Regions from separate parts of the Gracilibacillus sp. HCP3S3_G5_2 genome, predicted to be linked through region 2. Evidence: riboswitches for the same ligand, from Rfam matches in the RefSeq annotation. Region 2 holds a riboswitch; the other holds the start of a gene.
What was found. Region 2 has a riboswitch for S-adenosylmethionine ahead of ACTNEP_RS07350 (bifunctional homocysteine S-methyltransferase/methylenetetrahydrofolate reductase). Riboswitches for the same ligand answer to the same signal wherever they lie in the genome.

Region 1 (4,437 bases), 150 kb from region 2:
GGTACGGTTTACTTTGTACAGGAAATGTTAAAAGATAAAGGGGATAGCTTCAAAGGTAAAACAGTGGTTGTCTCTGGTTCTGGTAATGTTTCTACATATGCTATTGAAAAAGCAACAGAGCTTGGTGCCAAAGTTGTGGCGTGTAGCGATTCAAGTGGATATGTGTATGACAAGAACGGGATTAATCTAGAGACAGTGAAACGTCTAAAAGAAGTAGAAAGAAAACGTATTAAAGAATACGTAAACGAACATCCTGAAGCAGAGTACACTGCTGGCTTTGAAGGTATTTGGAACATTCCTTGTGACATCGCTCTTCCTTGCGCAACACAAAATGAATTAAATGAAAATGCTGCAAAAACACTTGTATCAAATGGCGTAAAAGCAGTAGGTGAAGGTGCTAACATGCCTTCAACACTAGAGGCTATAGATGTTTTCTTAGAGAATAATGTATTGTTTGGCCCTGCAAAAGCAGCAAATGCTGGGGGTGTAGCCGTATCTGCGTTAGAAATGGCTCAAAATAGTGCTCGTCTTTCTTGGAAATTTGAAGAAGTGGATGAAAAGCTACAGGATATTATGGCAAATATCTATAAAAACAGTATAGAAGCAGCAGAGGAGTATGGACAACCAGGTAACCTTGTTGTTGGTGCAAACATTGCTGGCTTTATCAAAGTAGCGGATGCCATGGTAGCACAAGGTGTTATCTAAACATCTTTGGTTCATTAAATTTTAAAAGTTAGCCAAGCTATTTTGTTATACAGCTTGTTAGGCAATAGTTCAGTAAAGTACTGAGCTGTTGCCTTTTTTGCTTTCATGTATTTGTTATTATCCTATTTTATACATGTTGGTCAAAGCCTGGAGCGCATCCCCCCTTCCCTGGTTCCTATATTACTTGTATAGCTTAAGGGTAGGACACATGTCAAAAGCGTTCGAACAAGCAACTAAATTCTCCTTCCATTGGGTTCATTCACCCTACAATAATAACACTATGCTTACGTATTTTGCTCCAAGCTAGACCACTACCTTCTTTTCTTCGTGATCTCCATAACAAACACCAAACAAATTATTCGCTTCTCCTCTCTCCATTTATTATAATGATGAAAACGCTTAATAACAGGAGGTTGTAAAACATGGAATATCGTCATTTAGGAAAAACAGGTCTGAAAGTAAGCGAAATTAGTTTAGGTAGCTGGCTTACATATGGTGGCTATGTCGAGGAAAAGAATGCAGAAGCTTCCATTGATAAAGCCTATGATCTCGGGATTAATTTTTTTGATACAGCCAATGTCTATATGCGTGGCGAAGCAGAAAAAATTGTTGGAAAAGCATTAAGAAAATATCCCCGCAGCTCCTATGTCCTTGCTACAAAGGTATTTGGAAAAATGGGAGATGGACCAAATGATCAAGGTCTTTCACGTAAACATATTATGGAGCAATGCGACGCCAGCCTACAGCGGTTAGGCCTCGATTATGTCGATATTTACTACTGCCACCGTTACCACCCTGATACACCATTAGAAGAAACATTACGTGCATTAGATGATCTTGTTCGCCAAGGGAAAGTATTATACATCGGAGTCAGCGAATGGACTGCCGAACAAATGACAGAAGCTATTCACCTTGCTGACCAAAAGCTGTTAGATCGCATTGTTGTCAATCAGCCAAACTATAGCATGCTTCATCGGTATATCGAGAAAGAAGTCATCCCTGTAAGTAAAAAGCATGGAATTGGCCAAGTGGTTTTCTCTCCCCTTGCTCAAGGTGTTCTAACAGGAAAATATAAAAAAGGAGAGGCTATTCCAAAAGATAGTCGAGCTGCTCAAGATAATTTAGATCTATCACGAGTATTAACAGAGAAAAACTTGGAAAAGGTCGAGGCATTGCAGGAAATCGCAGCTACCGAAAACCTTTCATTAGCACAATTAGCGATTGCCTGGATTTTACGCCAAGATAATGTATCAAGTGCCCTTATCGGTGCAAGTAAACCTGCTCAGATTGAAGAAAACGCAAAAGCAGCTGGTGTAAAACTTTCTCCAGATACAATTGAACAGATAGAAAATATATTACAACGGTAATCAATAAAAACCTAGTAACTTGGTATTATTTTTTACAGTTTTTTCAAAAAGACATTGACTTTTCCATTATTTGTGTATACTATGGTAGTAACGAACATAAATGGAATTCTTATCCAGAGAGGTGGAGGGGCAGGCCCTGTGAATCCTCGGCAACAGGTTCGCTAGCGTAACACTGTGCCAAATCCTGCGGAACAGCATATGCTGAACCGAAAGATAAGAAGGGAGAAATACACATTGCTTACCTTCTTATCTTTTGATAAGAAGGTTTTTTTAATGAGGAGGAAGCTATACATGCTGACTTATGAAAATTATTATGAAAGTCCATTAAACGGAGAGACACCTGACCCTCAAGATCCGACAAAAGGAGCACAGAAAATTTTAGAATGGGCATATCAAACGTATGGAAAGTCTTTGGTCTATGCTTGTAGTTTTGGAGCGGAAAGCATGGTTTTAATTGACATGATCGCTAAGGTGAAACCAGATGCTAGTTTAGTATTTTTAGACACTGGCCTACATTTTCAAGAAACCTATGACCTGATTGAGAAAGTCAAACAACGATATCCTTTATTAGATATCGAAATGAAGAAACCTTCCCTCACGGTAGACGAACAACGAGAGCAATATGGTTCAGCATTATGGAGCCGAAATCCAGACCAATGCTGTTATATCAGAAAAGTAAAGCCTTTAGAAGAAGCACTTAGCGGAGCTACCGCATGGATTTCGGGGTTAAGAAGAGCACAATCACCCACAAGAGCAAACACAGATTTCCTTAACAAGGATGAGCGTTTCCACTCCATTAAGGTATGTCCCTTAATTTATTGGACTTGGGAGGATGTTTGGGAATATATCGAAAAGCATCAATTACCATACAACAAGCTGCATGACCAAAACTACCCAAGTATCGGCTGTATCCCGTGTACATCACCAGTTACAGATGCTAACGATGAGCGTTCAGGGAGATGGGCTAACTTTCAAAAAACGGAATGTGGTTTACATGCTACTCCACCATCATCAAAGTAACTATTTTTTTATCACCAAATGCAAGTAAGTCTATCGGATTAATTAAAAGAGGTGAAAATGTTGACATTACAAGTGGTAAACAGTCCGTTTGATGAAAAACAGACGGAAATATTGAATCAGATTCTACCAACACTGACAGATGCACAAAAAAATTGGCTCGCTGGATATTTAGCCGCTTCCCAATCATCACAAACCGTGACAACGGCTGAACAGCCAGCACCTGCTCAAGTGGAAACCCGTACCGTCACCATTTTATACGGATCAGAAACAGGTAATAGTCAAGCACTAGCAGAACAGCTAGCTAACCAGCTAAAAGATATCCAGAGGGATGTTACAGTTTCTAGCATGGATGACTTTAAGCCAAAGAAACTAAAAGAGGTAGAAGATTTACTCATTATCACAGCAACACACGGTGAAGGAGATCCTCCTGATAATGCGATTCAATTCCATGAATATTTGCACAGCCGTAAGGCACCAAAGCTTGAAAAGGTAAACTTTTCCGTTTTGTCACTTGGCGATGAGTCCTATGAGTATTTCTGTCAAACAGGCAAGGAATTTGATAAACGATTAGAAGAATTAGGCGCTACCAGAATACATCCTCGGGTTGACTGTGATGTCGATTATGATGAACCCGCTGAAGAATGGATCTCAGATGTACTGACTGTGCTAAAAAAAGATGCCGGAAATTCGGTGAATACAGCTGCAACCAGTCCCACACCAGCTGAACAGCCAATTTATTCTAAGAACAATCCTTATACTGCTGAAGTATTAGACAATATCGTTCTTAGCGGCAAAGGATCCAACAAAGAAACTCGACATATCGAAATTTCTTTGGAAGGTTCTCATCTCAGTTATGAACCAGGAGATTGCTTAGCAATTTTTCCAAAGAATGACCCTGTTTTAGTCAGGGCAGTTATTGACGAACTGAAATGGAATGCTGAACAGACAATACCGATTAATAAACAAGGAGAAATTCGTTCGGTGCAAGAAGCCCTCACCTCGATTTTTGAGATTACGAGAATTACGAAAGGCATGTTAGAAAAAGCAAGCAATTATTTCGATAACGAAAAACTACATGAATTAGTTAAGGATGCAGAAAAAAGCAAAGCTTATATGGATGGACGTGATTTATTAGATTTAATTATCGACTTCCCACCAAAGCAACTAGATCCAACATCTATTATGCATTTTTTAAGAAAAATTCCTGCTAGACAATATTCTATTTCCAGCAGTTATCAAGCAAATCCTGATGAAGTTCATCTGACAGTGGCAACAGTAAGATACAACACACATGGTCGTGAGCGAAGTGGTGTATGCTCAGGAGAAATTGCGGACCGCATTAAAC
Region 2 (4,437 bases):
ATGCCTGGTACTTCATGATGAAGGAATTCTGCATTCCGATGGGAGGTTAGCGGCATGATTCCAATAAAGATTGGATGATCAATGTGCTTCGTGAGTCGATGTAGTTGAATAATTTGTTCATGTTTGAAAATTGGTTGGGTTAAAAAGTAGTCGGCGCCATGCTTGATTTTCTGTTCCATTCTTTTTATTGCTTTTTCTAGGTTGGCAACATTCGGGTTTAATGCGGCAGCTACTTGAAAGCGCGTATTTGTTTTTAAAGAGTTGCCGGAAAAAGACAGACCCTGGTTGCATTGTTGTTTAATCAATCGTGTTAATTCGGTAGAGGTTACATCAAAAACAGATGACGAACCAGGAAAACCGCCAATTCGTGTCGGATCTCCTGTAATAGCCAAAATCTCATGAAAGCCTAGAGTGTGAAGACCTAGTAAATGGGACTGAAGTCCGATTAAATTGCGGTCTCGACATGTCAAATGGATAAGTGGTGCTACTTGACAACCTGCTTGCTTCATTTTTACTGCCATTGCAACATTACTAATACGTGGTGAAGCTAAGGAATTATCAGCTAATGTAATTGCATCTACCCCGACACTTTCCAGTGCAAATACGCCATCTAGAAATGCGTCTGTGTCTAAATGTTTAGGTGTATCTAATTCAACAATGACAGTGTGTCGTTTTCGAGCTTTTTCCGCTAATGTTGTTTGCAGGGGAGGTTGTGGTTTCTTAGCAGTATGAGTGAACGTAATTTGTTTAACCTTCTTTTGTTTAATCGGTTTTAACCCACTAATACCATCTTTCAAAGCTCGAATGTGTTCAGGTGTTGTACCACAGCACCCACCAATTAAACGCACACCTTGATCACGGAATTCCTTCGCACATTGTTCAAAGTAGTGGCTGTACTGGCTGTATACTAATTTTCCGTTTTGATAGGAAGGTAGACTCGCATTTGGATAGGCAGCTAAGTAAGCCTTCTCAAGAAGTGGAACGGATTCTAATGCTTTGATCATATAGTGAGGACCGAGATGACAATTTACGCCAACAACATCTGCACCAATTTCTTCTAATGCTTTTAAAGCAATGGCAAGTGGAATCCCATTTTCCATGATACCTGGCTCATGCATCGAGACATTGGCGATAATCGGTAAATCTGTTTCTTGCCTAGCAATCTTTAATACTTGTTTTATTTCTTCAAAGTCATAGTATGTTTCAAGTAATAAGCCATTGACCCCTTCCAATAACAGTGAAAATAGTTGTTCTTTAAAGCTACGGACAATGTCTTTCTTCGAAGCGACTAATTTTTGTATCCCTCTAATTCCCCCGATTGTTCCTAAAACAAATGCTTCATTTCCAGCTGCTATCTTGGCAAGTTGAACCGCCTTTGTATTTAACTCATGTACTTGGTCCTCCAAACCATAACGTGACAATTTAATATAATTGGCTCCATATGTGTTGGTTTGAATAACTTCTGCTCCGGCATCCATATAGGTTTGATGAACTTGGAGGATTTGATTAGGATGAGTAGTGTTGTAGGACTCGAAACATCGATCAACACCATGAGCGTACAGTAGAGTACCCATTGCTCCATCTGCAATCATTATTCTTTTCTGTAATGTATGGAGGAAATCCGCCATTTTTTCACCTCTTTTCCATGATAATTTTTAAACATAAAAAATCTCCGGCTATAGAAAGACGGAGATTAATTAGAATAATAAACATCTCATCTTTCAAGCACTTATTGCTTGCTGGAATTAGCACCTTGTCAGTACAGACGGTTGCTGAGGTATCATCGGGCCAGTCCCTCCACCTCTCTGGATAAGAAAAACTATTTAATTAGTAACATTCTTTAGCATTTTACAATAAAAGGAAATTTATTTCAACTACAAATTGGAAATTGATGGTATAAAACTTCACCTTGACTTGACTCTATCCCCGATTATGGTATGATGAACCTAGTTGAAAATGATTATCAATAAGAAAGAAGGCGTGTTCATGAATTTACAACAACTTATTATAGAACGTCGCTCAATATCTGCATATCAGGATAAAGAGGTACGAGTAGATTTAATAGAAGAATTGCTTGAAACAGCTATATGGGTGCCAAATCATAAAATGACAGAACCATGGCGTTTTGTTTTTATACAAGGTGAAGCAAAAGAAAAATTGGCGGAAATCAACCGTCAAGTCGCCCTTTCCAAAACGAACAGCAATTCAGACGAAGAATTAAAAATAGTAAGTGATAATGCCTACCACAAAATAATGAATGTGCCGTTTATCTTTTTTGTTATTAATAGCTTGCACCCACAGGAAAAATTAAGAGAAGAGGATTATGCTTCTTCCAGTTGTTTAATTCAGAACTTCAGTTTACTGGCATGGGAAAAAGGGTTAAGTGTTTTTTGGAAGACAGGAAAGCTTGCTTTCTGTCAAGAAACTGCAGAATTGATCGGCTTACAAGAGAATGAAAGAGTAGTAGGACAAATACAGGTAGGCTACCCAGCCAAAAACCTATCTCCAATTCCAAGAAGATCAGCTAAAGAAAGAATCACCGTTATAGAGTAAACGCATCGGACTGCTTGAATCCCGATGCGTTTTTTTGCTGTAAAGAACAGAACAGATAAACGGTGCAATTAGAACATATTTCCAATGTTACAAAAATGATTGTCATTTTCCTATAAGGAATACTACCGGTACCCCTTAGCATCTGCAGGCTTGATTGTACTCTGAGGGGCTCATCCGTGTTGTACGGCCAGTCACGTAGACGGTTGCTCCTGCTGCTCCTAACTCAATTGCGATGCCTCTGCCTGCGCCTCGGGTTCCTCCAGCAACTAACGCTACTTTCCCTGATAAAGATTTCATCATTAGCTACCTCTCTTCCTCTAATGGTCGATTTCATCATAGTGCTAACTCTTCTTTAAATTTAAGTAGTAGTCCTTTGTACTTTTATCAAACTTCTCTATAGCGTATCTTAATGTGACTCTAGACATGGTGCGAGCGTGCTTATTCAGGAAAGATTTTAGCTTGTCTTCGTCTTTTTTACCTGCTTCACGAATGAAACTGCCAACTGCCTTATTGATCAATTCCTCCGGATCGTTTACTAGTATTTCAGCGATGGCAAAGGTGTCCTCGAGGTTTCCTTTTTTGATAAAGCTATAGGTACTTACAATCGCTGTTCTTCGCTCCCAAATATTAGAGGAGTGTGCCATCTCGTACAGCTTATCCTTTGGTTTATCGAGCAAATAGTTTCCAACGACAGAAGGAGCGGCACGATCGACGAAGTCCCAGTTGTTGATTCGATCATGCCTTCCAACGTAAAGTTCGTATAATGCTTGTCTATGGTCGTCGGGGAGTTTCTTCGTCTTAGCCTGAAAATCCATAATGCTCACGGCACCCATTCTCACTTCATAATAATCACTTTCCAAAAGCAACTCGATTTCTTTTAAAGGCATATTCATAAATTGTTTTGCAATTTGGAATACAGTACGCATGTTTAGACCTAAGGCCTTCGTGTTTTTATCAGAACCTTTAAAAAACTTCTTCATTTTTTCGATTTCCGCTTCGTTTTGGTGTTGCTGTAACGCATGTATAAAGCGTTCAGCAGTATGATTGTCCATGATTTCAAAACTCCTTTCGGTTGGTGAATAGTAGTATAGCATATTAACGATCTCCATATTTCTTTTAGGTTGCTGTAAATCAGGAAATCCTTCTTTAAAATAAATGTGGACAATGATCCATCAACTGCTGCTTGATTTGCTCAGGTTGGTCCGTTTCCACAACAATACACTCGTACAAAGACGAAGGAGCCAATTCGAGGATCACTATCGAATGTCGTTTCGAGTAAGTCATGAATGTCGGTTTTCCGTTATGAAAGAAGCGTCCTGTCCGGTAAAGGTTAGTGAGACACTCCATCTGGAACTGCTGTGACGCGCTCTTGGGTCGATCCAACCCGTACAGTAGGAACTGCTCTGTCGACATCAAGTCGAGCCCACGGAAAGCGAAGTATTCTGCCAAAGCGTATTATACCACTTACCAAAAAATAGAATGGAAGAAGGCTATACTAATGAGATTTTTCATAGTTCGCTGTATCTATCTACTGCCAACCAGATCATTAGAATGGACAAGTGATTGGTGTGGGTAGGGTAAATCTATCGATTAAACCAAAAAAAAGCCGATGAAATATTTCATCGGCCAAAAGAAAAAGGGGCTATCATTTTGAGAAAGCAATCTTTGCAGCATTGCTCAATTTGAAACACTTATAATATAACAAATAAATGAAAAGATGGTGTTAAAGCTTAGTTAAGATTATGTAAACTTTTTCCTGATTCTATTAGAGAACGTTATAATGTTAGATAAATAGAGTTTAGGAGGGTCAATATGAAGAGAGTTTCGATTTGTGTAACTAGTGATGTACACGGTTATATCATGCCGACGAATTATCGTAACGAT

Region 1: it holds a riboswitch for S-adenosylmethionine, as region 2 does, so the genes downstream of both, ACTNEP_RS08000 (phosphoadenylyl-sulfate reductase) here and ACTNEP_RS07350 (bifunctional homocysteine S-methyltransferase/methylenetetrahydrofolate reductase) in region 2, are expected to answer to the same signal.

What each region holds. Positions count from the first base shown of each region.
Region 1 covers NZ_JBQHXU010000004.1:191,925-196,361, forward strand. The annotation lists gene gdhA (NADP-specific glutamate dehydrogenase) at 1-705, shown strand, start outside; gene ACTNEP_RS07995 (aldo/keto reductase family protein) at 1,128-2,072, shown strand; SAM riboswitch class I at 2,179-2,292, shown strand; gene ACTNEP_RS08000 (phosphoadenylyl-sulfate reductase) at 2,364-3,092, shown strand; gene ACTNEP_RS08005 (assimilatory sulfite reductase (NADPH) flavoprotein subunit) at 3,150-4,437, shown strand, end outside.
Region 2 covers NZ_JBQHXU010000004.1:39,061-43,497, reverse strand. The annotation lists gene ACTNEP_RS07350 (bifunctional homocysteine S-methyltransferase/methylenetetrahydrofolate reductase) at 1-1,628, opposite strand, end outside; SAM riboswitch class I at 1,712-1,816, opposite strand; gene ACTNEP_RS07345 (nitroreductase family protein) at 1,987-2,553, shown strand; partial or broken gene ACTNEP_RS07340 (short-chain dehydrogenase) at 2,704-2,850, opposite strand; gene ACTNEP_RS07335 (DNA alkylation repair protein) at 2,895-3,605, opposite strand; gene ACTNEP_RS07330 (bifunctional metallophosphatase/5'-nucleotidase) at 4,366-4,437, shown strand, end outside.